3 regions of the Clostridium nitrophenolicum genome follow, and region 3 is predicted to be linked to each of the others. Evidence: riboswitches for the same ligand, from Rfam matches in the RefSeq annotation. Region 3 holds a riboswitch; each other region holds the start of a gene.
The links. A riboswitch is a leader RNA that binds a small molecule or an ion and turns the genes downstream of it on or off. The one in region 3 is predicted to bind thiamine pyrophosphate.

Region 1 (7,105 bases), 2.3 Mb from region 3:
TGTAGATAAATTCAAAGAAGAAATACCTAAGTATATGGTTAAACATCAAGTTAGACCTGGAATTACTGGATGGGCACAGGTTAACGGTTGGAGAGGAGATACATCTATAGAGAAAAGAATAGAGTGTGATATCTATTATATTGAAAGCTGGAGTTTTTGGCTTGATATAAAGATTATGTTTTTAACTGTGTTTAAAGGCTTTGTAAATAAGAATGCTTATTAAGAACGAGCGTTCAAGTTTATCTACTACGCAAAAGTAAAAAAGTTTTTTATTATAGGTTGTATTGATCAGTAAAAAGAAGTGATTATATTCTAGATAACCACTTCTTTTCATATACAACTATTTAATTTTTGTATCTATGAAGGCTAATCCTGCTGAGTTACTATTTTGATCAGTGCTACCTTTTGTAATTACAAAAACAAATCTAAGAGTATCAATATCTTCCACATTAATATCCATGTTTACAAGATCATCAAGAGAATTTACCTTATACTCCTTTATTAAAGCGTCATCCCCATAAACCTTAAGAATGCCTTCATTACCATATCGAGTTATACCGACCTTTCCAGTTATACTAGTATATTTTTGGTTAAGGTTAAAACTCATATATGTATTTAAGTTTGAATTATAGGAATTTGCCATTTGAAATCCATAATAGGTTTTGCTGCCGCAAGTAAAATTATCTTGTTTATAGAAATCTCGGTTATTAGGATCAAAGGCAGCATAATGAGGTGTTAACACTTCATTTAAGTAAGGGTGCTCTTTTAAGTTACCAAATGAATTTAGAAGATTATTAGATACTGAACCTTCACCGCCTAGAACTGTAATATGTTTTATATCTGAAAATTTTGAGTTAATTAGTTTGCTTGTTGCAATAGGAATAGGATCTTTTATTAGTATTATTGGTGAAGAGGTTTTTGCAGCTATTACAGATGCACTTAGACCATCCGCAAAACCTTCTCCAGAGGCTATATAGGTTTCAGTAAAATTTAATTCATTGTTAAACTTATGTATAACATTAGAGTTTCTCTCATATGCGTCAGTTCCGTCTATTCTTACGGCATTAGGAAGTTGATTAACTACAGTATCACTAATCAAGTCTTTCCCAGCAACTACATGAGTTTTCACTGATTTATTCTCATCAAAATAACTTTTAATATTGTCAGAGATCACATCACTTGGTGGAACTAAAACAATAGGTGCTTCTTTTTTCGCTGCTATTGAAGATATTGATAATGCATCTTTAAAGTCTTCTCCTGTTGTAACAAATACTTCTGAAGGTACAGGAAGTTTTTTAGCAACCTTTATTGAAGTTTCATATCTATCTTGTCCACTGATACGAGTAGTGGAAATTCTCATACCAGTCAGTGTTCTTTCTACTTCATTTGGTATTACACCAGTTCCTCCAATTATGAATACTTGCTTTACACCACGTTTCTTTAAAAGATCTATAGTATTATTGTCTAAGTAAGATTGGTTGTTGCTATTTACAGGAAGCAAGATAATTGGAGCATCATAGTGCTTTGCTAGTGGAGCAGCACTAAGAGAATCTGGGTAATTACCACCAGATACTAAAACTGCATAGTTAAAATCACCTATTATATTTCTATAAATTAATTTTCTACAAGTTTCATATCTATCTTGTCCACCTTGATGAGTATAATATACTGTGCTATCTGCGGCATGAGCACTAGTTAGGGTAAAAATGAAAATAATACTGAATACTAGTGCTATAGTTAAATTAATAAACTTAAATTTTTTCATCCCAAATATCCTCCCTTTTATTGTGTTAACTAAATTGTACCATATAATTAAGTATGTGGTAAATAGCAAGTTCGAGCAAGCCCTCTAAGCGAAAATGGGACATTTGAATATACTACATGGCAGGAATAACAGATAAAAGTCTAATGTTATAAAAAAGTCTTAATAAAAGACCCATTGAGGAAAATTTATCCTGAATGGGTCCTTTTCAAATATTGTGTAAATTTATTTTTTATATTTAATTTTGAGGTATATTTCTAGTTAACATTGTAGATAGCTGCTTTACTGGAAGTAAGGCTATTATTACCATACATATAGCTCCTTCAACTCCTATAAATATACCATTTACAACTAGTGAGTATAAAACTGGAGACATACCTTTAGGGGCAAAACTACCGAAGAATACTACTCCAGATATAAAGTGACATAAGAATCGTGTAAACAAGGCTATAAATGTCCCTAAAAGCTTATTATTTTTGAAATGGCCTGCAAGTCCTAATGCCATAAATGGTAAAGGGTAATCAAATAAAACTTGTACAGGGTGAAGTATATATGGATCCAAAATTAATGTTATTATTCCATATAAAAAACCCGTGAGGAATCCTACTTCAGAACCATAGAATATAGCCATTAAGATAATAGGAATCATACTTCCTAGAGTAACACTACCACCTTGAGGTAAGTGATATATTCTAAAAATCTTAAGTACGGTAGCTAACGCTAAAGCAATGCCTATTTGTGCAATTAAATGGGTAGTAAATTTTACTTTTTTTACTTTGGCTATAAATACAATGATAAGAATCAATCCAAGAAGTGCAAAAATAGATGTTGGATGTGATATAATTTCTAGAAAATTTTTATATAAAGACATAAAAAATACCTCCTTTGTACCATTGAGGTACCTGTATAACAAGAAATCCTATTCTTGTGGAATACGATTAGTATTTTAGAGAACATCGCTTTCCTACGCTGGCATTATCCAGATCAGGTACAAGGGTTAATAAAAAAGTTTATTTCTCAGCCGTTAAGGCACCCCTAGCACTAAATGTTTAATTATTTACTGATTATATTATAGTATATAACACAGAAGGTTTCAACAATCCTCTAGTTAAAGCTTGTGTCAATTTCTAGTGGACAATTTCATTTTCCAAATGAAAATAAAAAAAGAAATTTACAATGAAAAATAAGATATAAAACATAAAATTATGGGGAATTATAAATATACTAACTATAATTATAAAACTTTTAAGTTGATATAAATATATGTTATAGATACAGTGTACTATGGCTTTCTTCATATAGGAGGCATTATTATGAACAAGAAAAGTAAAAAAAGATCCCTAATTTCTATATTTATGATATTGGTTTTAAGTATATCTTCATTGATAATCCCAATTAATGCTAAATCAGAACAGATTATAAGAATAAGTGGTGTCGACAGATATGCTACTGCAGCACAAGTTGCTGTAGCAAATTGGCCAACTAGTGATACGGTGGTATTGGTATCTGGTGAAGGTTATGCAGATGCAGTAAGTGCAGTGGTTTTAGCAAAGAAATTAAATGTGCCAATACTTTTAACTCAATCCAATTCTCTAAACAATGATACTAAAAATGCACTAAGTTCTTTAAAAACAAAAAATATATATATTGTAGGAGGTAACGCATCAGTCTCCGAATCCGTAAGAAGAGGATTAAGATCTCAATATAGATTGACAGAACTTAAAGGTAACAGCAGGTATGAAACTAATGCAGCAGTTGCTAGAGAATTACTATCTCTTGGAGTAAGTTCAAGTGATGTTTTATTAGTTGGAGGAGAAGGTTTTTGTGATGCTCTATCAGTAGCTCCTATAGCAGCTTCTAAAGGGCAGATACTATTATTAGGGAGTAACAATATTGATGATATAAAACCTATTATAGATTTTGTCAAAACTAATAATTCTGCCGTAACAATTATTGGAACTAAAAATATTATAAGTGATAACATACTGAGTATTCTTGGAAAAGCTAAAAGAATTGATGGAGGACAAAATAGATTTAATACTAATCAAAAAATTTTAGAGGTAACTAACAGTTACAAATAAGTTATAAGAAGTCATAAAATATTAACAATAATTATAACTTAGAAAATTGTTGACAGCCTCCCATGTTCGTAAAGAGCATGGAGTGATGTATGAAATACATCCAAAATCCTTTGAATTGCTGGAAACCCCTAAAGCTAACTAAACTACAACGTAAGGATGAAATAAGCCTAAGCGTGATAGTTACGAAAGTGGAAAAAATTAGTTAGATAGCATAAGGTTAAATCCTAAGTGCAAATAAACCGAAAGGTTTTAATAATGGGCAATCAGCAGGTAAGCCTCGAAAAGAGGAAACTTCAACGACTATCCTGTGATGGGAGTACATTACAAGCTATTGGTAGTGGAAGTGGAGGACACCGATTAGGTGGTGATATAGTCTACGCTCATATGAAAGTATGAGAAGTTCATAAGTTTTACAAGACTTTGAGAACTGCTTAGTAGTAGCGATACTAGGTGAATGAGCATAAAACTTGTAACAAGTTATAAATATATAAAGATAATCTATAAGTGATAATGTAATCTTTTTAAAACTTACCTCATTATTATAATACCTAATAATTGGGAGATAATAATACTAGAAAGTGAGGTGAGAATATGATTAAAGCAATAAAAATAAGATTAAAGCCAACTAATGAACAGGAAATATTAATGTTTAAATCTGTAGGTTGTGCAAGGTTTGCATACAACTGGGGTTTAGCAAAATGGGAAGAAATGAATAAGCAAGGGATTAGACCTTCAAAAGTAAAAATAAGAACTGAATTTAATAATATAATTAAAAAAGATAGTAATTATGTATGGTTAAAGGAAGTATCTGCACAGGTTATGCAGCAAGTTTTTGAGGATTTAAATGATGCTTATAACAATTTCTTTAAGGGAATATCTAAGCATCCTAAATTTAGAAGTAAGAAAAAATCTAAAAAATCCTTTTATGTTAGATATGATGCTATTAAATTCAAAGATGGAACAGTTAATATAGAGAAAATAGGTAAGGTTAAATATAAAACAAATTATAAAATACCTATTTTACCTAAATATAATAATCCAAGATGTGAATTTGACGGCAAGTATTGGTATCTAACATTGAGCTTTGAACACAACGAAAACCAAGTTGAGTTAAATAAGGATTTATCTATTGGAATTGACTTAGGAATCAAGAATTTAGCAGTTATAAATTGTTTAGATAAACCAATAAAAAACATTAATAAATCTATGAAGGTTAGAAAGCTAAAAAAGAAATTAAAAAGATTACAAAGGCAAGTATCAAGAAAATATGAAGCAAATAAAAAAGGTAAGGAATTTGTTAAGACTAAAAACATAATAAAACTTGAAAAACAAATTAAACTTATCTATAGAAAGTTAAACAATATAAGACTTAACCATATTCATCAAGCCACTAATAAAATAGTTAAATTAAAGCCATATAGAGTTATTATGGAGGATTTAAATATCAGTGGGATGATGAAAAATAAACATTTATCAGAAAGCATACAAGAACAAAAATTCTATGAGTTTATTAGGCAGATAAAATATAAGTGTGAGTTTAATGGAATAGAGTTTGTTCAAGCAGATAGATTCTATTCTTCAAGTAAAATTTGCAGTTGTTGTGGAAATAAAAAAGAAGATTTAAAGCTAAAGGATAGAATTTATGTATGCGATAAATGTGGATCAGAACTAGATAGAGACAAAAACGCTTCAATTAATCTTGGTAATTATAAATTAGCGTAGTATCACTAAAAAGATAATGCTAATGTGTACCCTGCGTTGTAGGGGAATTTAAGCCCTTGGAGAACTATACCAAACTAAAGTAGATTGTATAAATAATTGAAATAGGGTTCGCAGGTAATGCCATAAAAATGATCAGCGAATAGGGAAGATTATTGGGTAACTATAATCAAAATAAAATTTATATATTTATAACTTTTTATAAGTTTTATGCAACGGCTTTTAAAGGTATTATTAAAACAGATAGGATGTATGTTGCCAATGCATCGGGCGAAGGTTTTCCAGACTCCTTAGTTGCCTCTGCTTTAGCGGGAAAATATAATTCTCCACTTATACTTTTAGACACTGAAGGCTCACCAGATACTTCAAATGCCATTAGTTATATTAAAGATAATAAAAGTAATAACACTAATGTAAGTGTCATAGGTGGAACTGGAGTTGTTTCAGATGCAACCTTTAATCGTATAAAGTCTGCAATTTCTACGGTGGCATTTAATGAAGAAATAACTTCTGTAGAAACTGTAATTAATCAAGTTGTCGACATAAGAACTAGTAATCAAGCTTTAAGGTTTACTGTTAACGGCGGGAAGTACGTCCCAATAGAAAGTATAGTCAGCGCTGGCTATAGTCTTACTTTTGTCACTGACAGCCCAGTATTTAGCTATGATACAAGTACGGATAAATCTCAAACAAGCAAAAATGGTATATTAGATAATACTGCTTTAACATATTTTTATTATGGAAGTACTGCAAATACTAGCACTGTTTTAAAGGATAATTTTAAATATCAAGTTCAAGTTTATAAAGGTGGAGCTCTAGTAGCATCTTCTGATTTAACTAGAGTTGATATTATTGATAGAAATACTACTGCGGCTCTCATAACAGATTATACAATAAGATTTCTCAGAAGGGACACTACAGGAGGATATGTTCCAATTAATAGTGGTGATAGGACAGCTGCAACTACATCAAGTAACCTATCTACAAAGGTTACAAGTGGAAAACTAGTTGAAGGGGAGAAAGCTTCTGTTAGTGAGGTTAAAGGGGCTTTAATAAATGGTGAAACTAAAGTAATAGTAAAGAATCTTAAGTTCTATAGTTCAAATCCATTTGTTGCAACAGTAGATGAGAATAGCGGTATTATAACTGCTAATAGTAGTGGAAATTTTAATCTTACAATTAAATCTGGAGATACACATAAAGATATTCCTATGGTTGTAGTAAGAGAAAGTAGAATAGTTAGTAGTGTTTCTGCTAGTGTTTCTTCAATTAGACTAGGGAAAAATGCTAATATTATGGTCTATATAAGGTCTTTAGATCAATACGGAGATGACATACAAGGTACTGTTATAGTTCCTACGGTATCTAATTCTACAGTGACTAATACAGAAACCACAAAGGATACAGAGTATGCAGTTAGATATGTAAAAAATCAGAATGGAGAGCGTATAGCCTATGAAAGAGTAGTAGCTCAGCCTAACATTGATGGTAAAGCTATAATTGAAGTTATAAATAATGCTAATACTCCAAATACAGGAGAAGG
Region 2 (7,105 bases), 1.9 Mb from region 3:
CCAACTACAAATTGTCCTTTTTGTTTAATGTCATTCCAAGAGTTATCACCAGACTGCTTGGCTTGTCCACAACCTGATAAGAATATTCCTAATGTAAATATAACTATAGTCAATAATATTAATCTTTTTTTCATTTTTACTAACCTCCAAACAATTTTAGATTAATTACAGTACTTATTATACTTTAGCATACTAAATTTGTAAAGTAATAAAATAAAAATATTATTAATATGCATATAAAAATATATACAAAAACATAAAATTATTATATAATTCAGAAAATTAATATTTTAGGAGGGGTTTAGATGAGCAAATTAGGAAAAAAAGTTGGATTCATAGGTGGAGGCCAGATGGGGGAGGCTATAATTAAAGGGATAATTAATGCAGGGTTATGCAGTGTTGAAGATATTTATGTAATGGATATTTTAAATTCAAGATTGGAATACCTAAAAGAAAATCTTCATATAGTCAATTCCAGTAGTGATAGAGGTACAGGATATGATTACTTAATAAATAATTGTGATATTATAATATTAGCTGTAAAGCCTCAATCCCTAAAGGAAGTTTTAGAGAGTATAAAGAATTGTAAATGGGATGAAAGACATATGATAATATCGATAGTGGGAGGCGCTAAGACTTCTACTATTGAAAAATACTTAGAACAGGTTCCAGTAGTGAGAGTCATTCCTAACACTCCGATGCTGGTTAATATAGGTGCATCAGGATTGGCTTTAGGGAAAAATGCAGTTCAGCAGCATGGAGAGCTAGCCTTATACATATTTAAGGCATTAGGTGTTGCTTACTTAGTTCCAGAAGCTTTAATTGATCCTATAACCTCCGTAAGTGGATGCGGACCTGCATATATCTACATGCTAATTGAAGCTATGGCTGATGGTGGCGTAGAAATGGGGCTTGCACGTGATATGGCTCAAACTTTGGCAGCACAAACTGTTATGGGGGCCGCTAAAATGGTACTTGAAACTGGTGATCATCCAGGAAAATTGAAAGATAAGGTTTGTTCACCTGGAGGTTCTACTATTGCGGGAGTAAGAGCCTTAGAGCAAGGAGGATTTAGAGGAATTGTAATGAACGCAATCGAGGCAGGTAAAGTGCGTATGGAAGAAGTGGGAAAGAAAGCAGATTAAATCATATAGAAAAACACAAAAAATAATTTAGATTTAGATAGTCTTTTGAACCCTGCACAATCTGGGGGAAATCTACCTGATAGAATAGTTTAAGGAGGAGTTAAAATGAGTAAAATAAGAAGTACTGATGAGCCAGTGGGAAGAATGGCTAAACTCATGGCAGAACTTTATTATTTCATGGCTAAAGAGATGATTGATAGGTTAGGTGAGGAGAAGGGAAAAGAAGCTGTAAGGGCATCGATAAGTAAATTTGCAGAAGCAAGGATAAATTCAATGTATGAAGAGGCTAGGGAAAAAGGATTAGAACTAAATCTTGAAACATATGTAAAAGTAAGAGATATGCCAGGCATTTCCTGGGAAAGAGATCCAAATAATCCTGAAGATATAACATATTGTCCAATGCATGATATGTGGAAAGAGCTAGGTGTAGAAGATATAGGAGCTATATATTGTGAAATAGATGATATATTGTATAAAGCTTTTAATGCAGAGTTTGAAAGACCTTTATGTAAAACCAGTGGAGATAACTGCTGCAGATTTATTGTTAGACCAAAAGATAAGTAATATAAGTTACAAATATTCAACATAGATACTTGACTTATTAGCAGTATTCATAGGGGTGCCTCAGACTATGGAGTTGCAAACCAGAAAATTGACTTACACAAAGGGTTATGTTTCCAAAGTTTTTAACGGACTGAAGCTTGGAAACATAGCCCGGGGTGTAAGTCAATTTTCTAGCTTGAAAACCTATAGCTTTAATGCTTTAGCAGCGGCTTTAATATCCTTCTTATCAAGAATTGCTGATATTACAGAAATCCCGTCAACGCCTGTTGACAGTACTTCTCTAAAGTTTGATTCGTTTATGCCGCCTATAGCTACAGCAGGTATATTTATTTTATTGTAAATTTCTCTTAAGCCGTCAATTCCTATAGGAACATCTATATCTTTTTTAGTTCCTGTAAAGAATATAGCGCCTATGCCTAAGTAATCTGCTCCATTTTGCTGTGCTTCTAGTGCCTCTTCTAAGTTACCTGCAGATATGCCAATGATTTTGTTTTTGCCAAGTATTTTTCTGGCAATAGATAAATGCATGTCATCTTGTCCTAAGTGGACTCCATCTGCATCAATTGCTTGCGCAATATCTATTCTGTCATTAATTATTAGAGGAACTTTATAATAGTCAGTTACTTCTTTTACTTCTAATGCTACTCTGTAAAACTCTCTTGTAGATATATTTTTTTCTCTTACTTGAACAATAGAGGAGCCTCCTAGAATTGCTTCTTCTACAACGGTTTTCAGGCTTCTTCCTTTTAAAAAATTTCTATCAGTAATAAGATATAAGCTATAGTCTACTGCCATATTATCCTACCTTCTTTCTTAATTTTTTCCTCAGATAAAGTATAGATACAGTCAATTAATTTAACTCTGAAGCTTCCAGGAAGTCTACATATTTCATATGCTTCCTCGCCAGCTAAATTCATTGAAAGAATCGCACATACAGTAGATATAAGCTTGTCTTCATATACTCCAGCTGTTGCAGCGCAAAGGGCACCAACCATACAGCCGGCACCAGTTACTTTTGTAAGCATCTCTGTACCGTTCTGGATAATAGCACTGCGATTTCCATCTGTTATAAAATCATCTTTTCCTGTGGCTGCAACAACACAATTATATTTTTGCGCTAATGATATACAAGATTCTAGAGCTCCTTCACCACTATCAAGAGAATCTACTCCACGAACCTCACAGACATCTCCTGCTAAGAATTTTATTTCTCCGATATTTCCTTTGATAACATCTACTCTGCCAAGTTCTAAAATTCTCTTAATTACTGAATTTTTTCTTGGAATAGCAGCACAAGCTACGGGGTCTAGTACTACAGGAGTATTGTTAACTTTAGCAGATATAGCTGCAAGTACAGCAGCTTCTTCTTGTTCTTTAGTAAGTGTTCCGACATTTATGTAAAGAGCTGATGAAATTTTTGTAAAATCAAAGACCTCATCATAGGCCTCACACATAGCTGGGGAAGCACCGTAGGCTAAAAGTATGTTAGCACAATCATTTATAGTTACATAGTTAGTGATGCATTGTACTAGGGGAACTTTTTTTCTTAAGTCATTTAATACCTCGCAAACTTTATTAGTATAATTCAAACCTTCTGAAGCGTTAATCATGTTTAACTCCTCCTAAATATAAAAATAATTAATTCTATTTATAAGAAATATCAGCTTTTTTGTAAACTTCTACGAAATGCCCAACAGGTCCAACGCCATGGCCGATAGAGAAAGAATTTTCTATTGCCTTCGTTATATAGTCTTTTGATAATTCAATAGCCTTTTTTATATCATTGTTTTTTGCCAAATGAGATGCTATCGCAGAGGATAGAGTACAACCGGTACCGTGAGTATTTTGAGTATCTATTCTATGACCTTTCAAGGTTAAAAAATCAGATCCACAGAGTAGTATATCATTGGCATCATTACATCTATGACCGCCTTTCATAAGTACATTTTTGGCACCTAATCTTTTAATCATTAATGCCGCTTCCTTCATATCATCAGAATCTTCTATTTTCATGCCTGTTAAGACTTCAGCTTCAGGAATATTTGGAGTCACAACGTCTGCTATAGATATTAAATCTTTTATGGCTTCCTGTGCTTCAGGTCTAAGTAAGAAATATCCACTTTTTGAAACCATCACAGGGTCTACAACTACATTTTTCGCATTGTATTCTACGAGCAAATCTTTTATCGTTTTTATAATCTCTATATTGGAGACCATTCCTATTTTCACAGCATCTACTTCTATGTCATCAAATATTGATCTTATTTGGGCTTCTATAAGTTCTTTAGACACCTCCATCACATTTTGAACGCCTATAGTATTTTGAGCTGTTACTGCTGTAATTACACTCATTCCATAAACACCAAGGGCACTCATAGTTTTTAAATCTGCTTGTATACCTGCACCACCACAGCTATCAGAACCTGCAATTGTTAATACCTTTTTCATATAAACACCTCTATTCAAAAATAGTACTTAAGTATAATATAGTTTTATTAAATGAAACTCCTTCTCCTTTCGTCGAATGAGTACTCGCTGAGTAAGCGATTCACTTCAAATCAGAGATTTGAGTTCTCTGCTTAAGCGATCATCACAAAATCACAGCTTTTGGATGCCTGCTTAATGGGTAGAATAAGACTTTTAAAGCGCAAATTTGTAATATAAAATCGTGATTTAAATCTATGTAATAATTTATTGAATTAATAAATTAAAAAAAGTGTATTGCAGAAAAGCAATACACTAGGTTTGTCTAATTATAATATTATAGCTGCTTCCCTACGCCAGGTCTAACTGGATCAGGTTCAAAGGGTTAGAGTAAAACTCCTCTCAGCCTATTTTTAGGCACCCCCACAAAATATTTAGTTTTATACCTAATATTTTACTACAATAAATAAAATTATCAATAGGGAACTCCACATGTAGAAAACCACTTACACCATAAAAAATATAATGAGTGGTACTTTCATTATTTCCTTAAATGTATAGAATAGAATTAAGAAGAGTAAAAATAATTGATGGAGGAATAAAAAATGAAGATAGGAGTTATTATGGGAGGCATATCTTCCGAGAGAGAAGTGTCTTTAAATTCAGGAAGGGAAATAGTGAACTATTTTGATAAGAATAAATATGAGGTTGTTCCTATTGTTATAGATAAAAAAGATGACATAATAGATAAAGCTAAAGATATAGACGTTGCATTTATTGCGCTTCATGGTAAGTTTGGAGAAGATGGTATAATTCAAGCTGTACTCGAAACAATGGATGTTCCATACACAGGTTGTGGACCTTTGACCAGCGGTGTATGTATGAATAAGGATATAACTAAAAAGGTATTAAGATCAACAGGAATTAACACTGCAGATTGGCTATGCGTTAGAAGCGTAGAAGAAATAGACTATGATTATATAGACAAAATGGGATATCCTGTGTTTGTTAAACCAAACAGTGGTGGTTCTAGCGTAGCTACAAACTTAATTAAGAAAAAAGAAGATGTAGAAAACGCAGTAAGACTAGCGTTAGACTATGATAACGAAGTTATGATAGAAAAGTATATAAAAGGTGATGAAATAACTTGCTGTATACTAGATGGAAAAATGATGCCTATAATTGCTATAAAGCCAAAGGCAGAATTCTTTGATTACACAGCAAAATATGCTGATGGTGGCTCAGATGAAATTATAGTTCAGTTTGAAGAAGGTCTTCAAAAGAAAATAGAGGAGATGGCATTAGATTGCTGGAAGGTTTTAAAGTGCAATGTATATGTAAGAGTTGATATGATAATAAAAGATGGAGTACCTTATATACTTGAACTTAATACGCTTCCAGGAATGACTAAAAATAGTCTTTTTCCTAAGAGTGCTAAGGCTGTAAACATGTCATTTACTGAATTATTAGATCAAATAACAGAAATTTCATTAAAAGAAGTAAGGTAATTAAAACTTAATCTAAGTAGATAGTAATGATTACAAGATCAAAGACTCTCCTCAGAATATGAGGAGATTTTTTTATGAAAAAGTGTTGACATGCAGCTTTTAGATTATTATAATGTAAATTAATAAATTGAATAACAATTCTTACTTATCAAGAGAGGCGGAGGGACTGGCCCTATGAAGCCCGGCAACCAGTATTATTTTATATAATACATTGGTGCCAATTCCAGCAGCGAAGGCTGAGAGATGAGGATAACGATGAGTTTCAAGCTCGAGGTTTTCCTCGGGCTTTTAATTTTGCAATTCATAAGAATATGGCCGGCCGAAAAAATATTTATATTCTTATAATTGCTAGTAAGTCCATCTTAGCCGTTAAAAATAGCTGTTTCTGCCTTTGAAGGTAGAGATTTTGCAAAACCATATAAACAGGATTCTTGGATTCAGGTGGAGTTTTAAACTCCATCTGAAGCTTAGAAGCCGTTATCCAGGGTCGTAGCGCCACTTATCCCCAACTTTAAGAAGTTGGGATGTTAGTGGCGATAGACATCGGATAAACTAAAATTTGATTTATTAAGACTAAAATACTAGGAGGTAATTTAATTATGAAAAAGATTATATCAATTGTTATATCATTAATTTTTGTTTTTGCATTAGTAGGATGTGGAGAGAAAAAAGAGGAATCATCTAATAAGGATACTAAAAAAGTGATAAAAATAGGTGCAACGCCTGTACCACATAAAGAGATACTTGAACAAGTAAAACCAATACTTCAAAAAGAAGGCTACGATCTTCAAATCGTTGAGTTTACTGATTATGTAACACCAAATACAGCTTTAAATGATGGAGAACTTGATGCAAACTTCTTTCAGCATATACCTTATTTAACTAAGTTTAATGAAGAAAAACATACTGAATTAGACTATACAGTTAAAGTTCATATAGAGCCAATGGGAGTATATTCAAAGAAGGCTAAAAAGTTAGAAGAGCTTAAAGATGGTGCTGAAATAGCTATACCAAATGATCCAACTAATGGAGCAAGAGCATTAAAAGTACTACAAAGTGCTGGACTTATAAAGTTAAAGGATGGAGAGCTAATATCTAAATTAGATATAACTGAAAACAAAAAGAATATTAAAATTAAAGAACTTGATGCACCACAACTTCCAAGAGTTTTAGATGATGTAGATGCTGCAGTTATCAATACGAACTATGCAATTCAAGCAAACCTAAATCCTACTAAAGATGCTATTGCAATAGAATCAAAAGATTCACCATATGCTAATGTAATTGCAGTTAGAAAGAAAGATAAAGACAAACCATACATTCAAGCTTTATCTAAAGCATTAAATTCACCAGAAGTTAAAAAGTATATAGAAGATAAATACAAAGGAAGTATAATACCAGCATTTTAACATAGGTTTTTAGCTAGAAATCTTTATTTATCACCTCATTTATGTGAAAATATAA
Region 3 (7,105 bases):
AATTCAACTTTATGTTATTTATTATAATCACAATATTAGTATACGTCAATACCCTATTTTAATAATTTTTTAATATCTTTGCTGATTTATTTATAATGAGTTATTACTATAACTTATTACATGATATTATATCAATAGAGTAAAGGTTACATTATAAAATTAATTTTTATTATATAATTTTTTTCATAGTTCTATTATCTTTATCTGGAGTTTTATTGTTGTTTTTATCCATTCTTAAGTACACTCCATTATAAAGTTAAGTTTTCCACAAAAAAGACTTTTATTCATGATTTCTATTAAAAAAGACTGTATTTCTATTACCAAAACAACAGTCTTTTCTAGATTATTAAATTTTCATTGCATATGACATAACAGCTACTCCAAAAGCACCGATAGCTAAAACATTTTCTATATTATTAATATTTATGCCTCCTATAGCTATAACAGGTATGTTAGCACTGCTGCATATTTTTGATAAAAAATCTATTCCCTTACCTTCTAGTCCAGGCTTACAATCTGTTTCAAATATGTTCCCTGCTATTAGGTAATCTGCACCTAACTTTTCCGCTTCCAAAGCTTCTTCATGTTTATGAATTGAAACGCCATAGATAAATTTGCGTTGCCCGCTTTGAATTCTCTTCTCCAATCCCATCTTTTCAGCTATATTTTTAAAAGCTTGAAAACTGCTATGAAAACCATCCGCTTTAATATCCATAGCCACGTCAATGTTTCCATTCACAATTAATGGAATATTATACTTTTGTGTAATGTTCCTAACACCTAAAGCAATATCTTTAAGCTCTTCATAATCCAAATCTTTTTCTCTTAGTATTACTCCATCGGCCCCCATTTTTGCACATCTTTCTATTACGTCGTAAATACTTCCTTCTCTTATGAGCTTCCTATTTGTTACTATATATATCTTTTTATTTCCTTTAAGTTGAAACATATTAAGTTCTTCTTTATAACCCTGCATTTAAGTCTCCCCAATCTTTAAACACTGGATTATATCCCTTTTTTATTATTACCTCTTTTATCTCTTCTACAGTTCTGTTATCTGCAATGTCAAATTGACCATCTCCCTTATCACCCTCTGAATGACCTCCAACTTCTGTAGAAACTCCTGCAGACATCTTAGTAACTCCAAGAAGAATAAAGTTGTCCCTAAAATCCTTGCTTTCTCTTGTGGTAATATTAATTCCCGCTCTCTGCAAGAATATTTTATAAGCTAAAGCTACTTGAACTACATTTTTATCTGTAACTTCAAATATATCCACAAAACTTCCTGCATGAGGCCTTATTCTAGGTACAGACATATTGATTTCTACGTCAGGATATATGTCCTGGATGTGCGCTCCATGAAGTCCAGAAAAGAATGCCTCACTTCTCCATTCATAAAGTCCCAGTAATGCTCCTACTCCAACAGAATGAATTTTGGCTCTACAAGCTCTATCAGGAGTTTCAAGTCTGTATTTATAGTCTTTTTTAGGTCCACTAATATGTACCTTATCGTATACTTTTTCGTTATATACTTCTTGATAAACTGTGAGACTGTCCACGCCAGCTTCAATAAGTTCTGCATACTCTTTTTCTTCTAATGGATATATTTCTATGCATATTGAACTAAAATATTTTTTTAGTATTTTTATACAATCTTTTATATATGATACTGGAGTGTAATATGAAGACTCACCAGTTAGAACTATTATATGCTTTAATCCAGTTGCTGCAATAGCTTTGGCCTCCTGTTCCACTTCCTCAAAAGCAAGCTTTTTTCTCGCAATTTTATTTTCAACGTTATATCCGCAGTAGGCACATCTATTTTCACAATAGTTAGCAATATATATAGGTGTGTATAGCACTATACTTTTTCCAAAATGCCTTAATGTAATATCTCTTGCCTTTTGTGCCATGGCTTCTAAGTAATTTTCAGCTTTTGGTGAAAGTAGTTTTAAAAAGTCCTCTTCATTTATCCTGTCCTTCGACAAAACTCTTTCAATGTCATTATTCGTCACTTTTTCAAAATAATTATTAAAATCAAAATCCTGAAACTTTCTTATTGTTTCATAAAAACCCATTTTTTCACTTCCTATCGTAAAAATCCTGTAAGAGGAGATGAGGCTTCTGCATATTCTCTTTGAACACCTAGTTTTGATAGATAAGCCATTCTGCCTGCTTGTACTGCGAATGAAAATGCTTTAGCCATTAACATTGGATCCCCGGCAGTAGCTATAGCTGTATTTACCAGCACTGCATCTGCTCCCATTTCCATAGCTTCCGCTGCCTCTGAAGGTCTTCCTATCCCAGCATCTACAACTATAGGTAATTTTATTTCATCGATTAAAATTCTAACCATCTCTTTTGTTCTTATGCCCCTATTTGTTCCTATAGGTGAACCTAAAGGCATTACTGCTGCTGCACCAGCATCGACTAGTCTCTTAGCATCCATTAAATCTGGATTCATATATGGAAGAACTACAAATCCTTCCTTGGCTAAAACTTCTGTAGCTTTTATTGTTTGAAGATTGTCTGGAAGAAGATATTTGTTATCAGAAATAACCTCTATCTTAACCCAATTGCCACAGCCAGCAGCCTTTCCCAATCTAGCAACTCTAATAGCCTCTTCTGCATTTCTTGCTCCTGAAGTATTAGGAAGTAGTATACAATCCTTGTTTATAAAATTTAATATATTTTCATCCTTTGAGTTTAAGTCCACTCTTCTTAATGCAACAGTAATAACCTGTGATTGTGAACTTTCTAAAACCTTACCTATCATTTCATTAGATGAGTACTTACCTGTACCTACAAATAATCTGCTATTTAATTCTGTGCCACCAATTATTAATTTATCCATGATAAAACCTCCATTTATTCTTCTCCTAATATGATTCTTAACACTGTATTTGCCTGATGATTTGCAGCTATGGCTACTCTAGGCGCCATAAGTCCACAGCCTGGTTTAGCTTCATTTTCTCCATCACCAACTAGATAAAAGTTCTCTTTTATCTTTTTAGTAACAATTGAATTGCTGGAAAAGTACCCTGCCATGCCGGAAGCTGCAACTATTTTCTTGTTTTTCATTTTACTTAACACTGTATTTACGAGCAGAGCTTTGGAAACTGGATTGTCAAAAGCCTCCACTATTATGTCTACGTCTTTAAAAGTTTCAATTATATTGTTCTCCTCAATAAAGATCTCCTTTTTTTCAATTTTAACGAAGGGATTGCAATCACTTATTATTTGCTCTAATGCGTCTGTTTTTTTCATACCCAAATGTTTTATAAAATACTGCTGCCTGTTTAAATTACTTGGCTCTACTACATCAAAGTCTATTAAAAGTAGTCTGCCAATTCCTATTCTTGCAAGTGACACAGCTATATTTGAACCAAGGCCACCTAGTCCCGCAATTCCTACGGAAGCTTGTTTTATTTTTTCATGGACAAAGGGTGTATGTCTTGACATAAGCATCGCTTCCATATCTTCTGCCTTAGGAATCTCACCTTTCTTTATAAAGACAACTTTATCATTTTCTTTTAGCTTATAATCTACTTTTATGATAAATCCATTATATACAATTACATCTGCATCTTTTTTGATACTTTCCTTGAGCTCAAAAACAGTAGTGTTATTCTCTATCTTATACTTTTTCTCATTTACAAAAATATTAATCACTTTAGCCACCTCCGACAAAACGGATTATTTCAACTTTAGATTCACTGGTTAGCTTTCTTGAAGTGAATTCATCTTTATTCAATATTTCTAAATCCACTTCTACTACGATCTTCTGACAATCTAGATTTAGAACCTTAAGTAATTCTGAAACTGTAGTACCTTCTTTTATATTCATTACTTCACCGTTTATAATCATTTAACTCCCTCCTTTTTGTCAAAATAAAAAGGAAAGCAAATAAATATATGCTTCCCTCATAACCTAATCTATTAGGATACTTAACACCTAAAATTGCGAATATTACTAAAATAAAAAATCACAAATTCGGAGAATTTGTGATAAAATACAGCTATCCCGTATCTCCCTACGTTGGCATTACCCAAATCAGGTTATGAGGGTAAGGAATAACATTCCACTCTCAGCCTATCTTTATAGGCTCCCCTTGATATAATATTAAATTGTTATCGATTTCTAAGTTTAATTTATCATAAACCATATTATAAATCAATAGCTATATACAATTGTAACCATCAATTATAATTAACAATATTACATTTTTTGTATATTTAATGAATTTTTATTGCATTAAGCTATGATATAATTGTATTATATTATTTGAAGTACAAAATGCTTAAATCTTTAATTTAACTAAGTATTACAAAATGGAGGATCTTTATGAGTTATAACAAAAATATGCTTCCTTATTTATCTGCTACTACTACATCTATTATATTTGGTTTAAGCTTTTTATTCTCTAAAAGAGCTTTAAATGTAGCGTCTCCTTTTTCGCTGCTTTCCTTTAGATTTTTAACTGCTTTTGTAATAATGACTTTACTTGTAACTTTTAAAGTTATCAAAGTAAACTATAAAAATAAGCCTGTAAAAAATTTATTTTTCTTAGCACTTATGGAGCCTGTAATTTATTTTATTTTTGAAACCTATGGAATTAAGTATTCATCATCATCTTTTGCAGGGATTATGATAGCGCTTATTCCTATAATCGTTACAATATTGGCTTCATATTTTCTTAAAGAAAAGTTTTCTAGCCTTCAATTATTTTTTATAATTCTGTCGGTATCAGGTGTCGCTTATATTGCCTTTATGAATAGTACAAATTCAGGAAGTACCGGCATAATTGGTATTGTGCTTCTTATAATTACAGTAATGGCCGCTGCAGTATTCAACATACTGTCAAGAAAGCTTTCCTCAAGTTTTACACCTATGGAAATAACCTATTTTATGATGGGTTTAGCGGCATTATTCTTTAATATAGTTTCAATAGGTGAACACATGATATACGGTACTTTTAGCAATTACCTTTTACCACTTAAGAGTAAGGATTTTATTATATCTATCTTTTATTTAGGAATTTTGTCTTCAGTTATTGCATTTTTCTTAGTAAACTTTACTCTCTCTAAAATTGAAGCTTCTAAATCAGCTGTATTTGCAAATCTTTCAACAATAGTGTCTATTGCTGCAGGAGTTATTATATTACATGAAGAGTTTAAATATTATCATATAATTGGTTCTATCATGATACTTATCGGAGTTTGGGGAACCAGCCGCTTTAGCTTTAAAGATGAAATTGTAGCTAAAGAAATTGAGGGGGTATAATAAGACGAGAATAGGCAATGCAGTGCCCCGCCGGCCACAGAAGTCATAGTTGAGAAAATACTGTTATCCTTTCTCACAAGAAAAACAAAAGATGATTGGCAGCCGAGCACAAAAGATATATTTTACTCAAACAGAGGCTATATCAAACAGAGGCTATAAAAGTTAGAATATACAGCCCTTGGATTCCTTATATTTTTTATTTGTAGCAATGAGATAGATTATCTCTAATATACAAAAGGTGTTAATGATAATTAATGCTATATACCATCCTAATTGTTTAAGTCTGGCAGCTCTCCATAGAGCTAATCCTTTCCAGACCACAGCCCAAATGATTAGAGGATAAAAAACATAGGGATTATTAAATATGAGTTGAATGTTATTAGGCAAAATATCAGCTCCTTTTTACATAATACCCATTAAATAGATTTTGCATATGTTTAAATTATTATTCGTGCCGCATATTTATTTGATTTGAGTGGAAGAGAAGCATATTGAAAATAAATGGATTTCTCCTCCTACTAAAGCTGCAAAAGTCATCTAACTAAACACTTTTTTAGTTAGATGACTTTTTCTAATAAACCATTTATGATCAATTTTCTTTTTGTGTGTTAAATTATATTGTAAGAAGACTTTTTACAGCTCTCTGTGCCCAAGTAGAATCTTTAAAAATAGCTCTTCCTACACCAATAAGATCTGCCTTCCGATCAGCTAACAGCTGTTCAGCAGCTTTTGCTTCCGTTATTCCGCCAGTTAGAATTACAGGAATTGAGATAACTTTCTTAGCAGACTCTGAAAGTTGTGCAAAATATCCCTGCTCACTACAACCTGGTATAACATATCCACAAAAACCACCAGAAATATCCAAAATATCTATTCCAGCTTTTTCAAATTCTTTAGCTGCAATTTGACTATCTTCTATAGTGCTTCCATCCTCCATATAATCGGAAGCTCCTAACCTCAAAAGAATAGGGAAATCATCACCTACAGCTTTGCGCACTGCTTCAATAACTTTAAGATGAATACGAATACGGTTATGAATGCTTCCACCATACTCATCTTGTCTCTTGTTAGTTAACGGAGAGAAGAATTGATTAAGCAGATATCCATGGGCAGAATGTATTTCCACTCCATCAAATCCAGCTTCCTTTGTACGGCGAGCTGCATCATGGAAGGCCTGAATAATATCATCAATTTCTTTATTTGTAAGTTCACGTGGTATATTTCCTTTACGTGGATTTATAACTGCTGAAGGGCCAACTGGCATTGTTCCTATAACTTCTTTTTCTGCTGCACTTCCAGCATGGTTGAGCTGCATAATAGCTTTTGAACCATTTTGATGAATAATATCAGCTAACTTTCGTAAACCTTCAATCATATTATCATCAGAAACAGAAAGCTGATTTTTGCTTGCTTTCCCTTCTGGAGTAATAAAACTGTGTTCAATTATAATTAAGGATATATTTCCTCCTTCAGATTTTTCCTTATAATAATCAAGAATATCTTGACTCACTTTTCCATCAGATTCGGCCTTTGCAGTAGCCATAGGTGGCATAACCAAGCGATTATCTAATCTTAACGTCCCCACTTGTAATGGTTTAAGCAAATATGACATAAGCATATCCTCCTTTTATTAAACTCTTCTTTTTATCATTTTATACTATTTAATATTATATATGTTAACATTTAAACACTAACATTTATATTAACTAAAAACAAGAATGCACTTTCTATATACATAGTTACAGAAAAGATACATATAAAATCAATAAAGAATTAAATCTATACTTGATGGTAAAGTACTGATTTAACTCTTTACTAGAA

Region 1: another riboswitch for thiamine pyrophosphate. It lies ahead of thiT (energy-coupled thiamine transporter ThiT); the one in region 3 lies ahead of thiS (sulfur carrier protein ThiS).
Region 2: another riboswitch for thiamine pyrophosphate. It lies ahead of thiD (bifunctional hydroxymethylpyrimidine kinase/phosphomethylpyrimidine kinase); the one in region 3 lies ahead of thiS (sulfur carrier protein ThiS).

What each region holds. Positions count from the first base shown of each region.
Region 1 is NZ_AP042469.1:232,247-239,351, forward strand. It holds gene ACZ5N4_RS01105 (undecaprenyl-phosphate glucose phosphotransferase) at 1-223, shown strand, start outside; gene ACZ5N4_RS01110 (cell wall-binding repeat-containing protein) at 341-1,765, opposite strand; gene thiT (energy-coupled thiamine transporter ThiT) at 2,001-2,633, opposite strand; TPP riboswitch at 2,707-2,809, opposite strand; gene ACZ5N4_RS01120 (cell wall-binding repeat-containing protein) at 3,076-3,843, shown strand; gene ACZ5N4_RS01125 (RNA-guided endonuclease InsQ/TnpB family protein) at 4,435-5,565, shown strand; gene ACZ5N4_RS01130 (cell wall-binding repeat-containing protein) at 5,718-7,105, shown strand, end outside.
Region 2 is NZ_AP042469.1:628,520-635,624, forward strand. It holds gene ACZ5N4_RS02830 (amino acid ABC transporter substrate-binding protein) at 1-134, opposite strand, end outside; gene proC (pyrroline-5-carboxylate reductase) at 306-1,145, shown strand; gene ACZ5N4_RS02840 (L-2-amino-thiazoline-4-carboxylic acid hydrolase) at 1,251-1,709, shown strand; gene thiE (thiamine phosphate synthase) at 1,893-2,504, opposite strand; gene thiM (hydroxyethylthiazole kinase) at 2,495-3,319, opposite strand; gene thiD (bifunctional hydroxymethylpyrimidine kinase/phosphomethylpyrimidine kinase) at 3,354-4,157, opposite strand; TPP riboswitch at 4,465-4,568, opposite strand; gene ACZ5N4_RS02860 (D-alanine--D-alanine ligase) at 4,739-5,641, shown strand; SAM riboswitch class I at 5,784-5,891, shown strand; gene ACZ5N4_RS02865 (MetQ/NlpA family ABC transporter substrate-binding protein) at 6,238-7,050, shown strand.
Region 3 is NZ_AP042469.1:2,546,597-2,553,701, reverse strand. It holds gene ACZ5N4_RS11980 (thiamine phosphate synthase) at 347-976, opposite strand; gene thiH (2-iminoacetate synthase ThiH) at 963-2,078, opposite strand; gene ACZ5N4_RS11970 (thiazole synthase) at 2,090-2,854, opposite strand; gene thiF (sulfur carrier protein ThiS adenylyltransferase ThiF) at 2,869-3,669, opposite strand; gene thiS (sulfur carrier protein ThiS) at 3,674-3,868, opposite strand; TPP riboswitch at 4,016-4,123, opposite strand; gene ACZ5N4_RS11955 (DMT family transporter) at 4,346-5,284, shown strand; gene ACZ5N4_RS11950 (DUF5652 family protein) at 5,447-5,671, opposite strand; gene ACZ5N4_RS11945 (NADH:flavin oxidoreductase) at 5,898-6,896, opposite strand.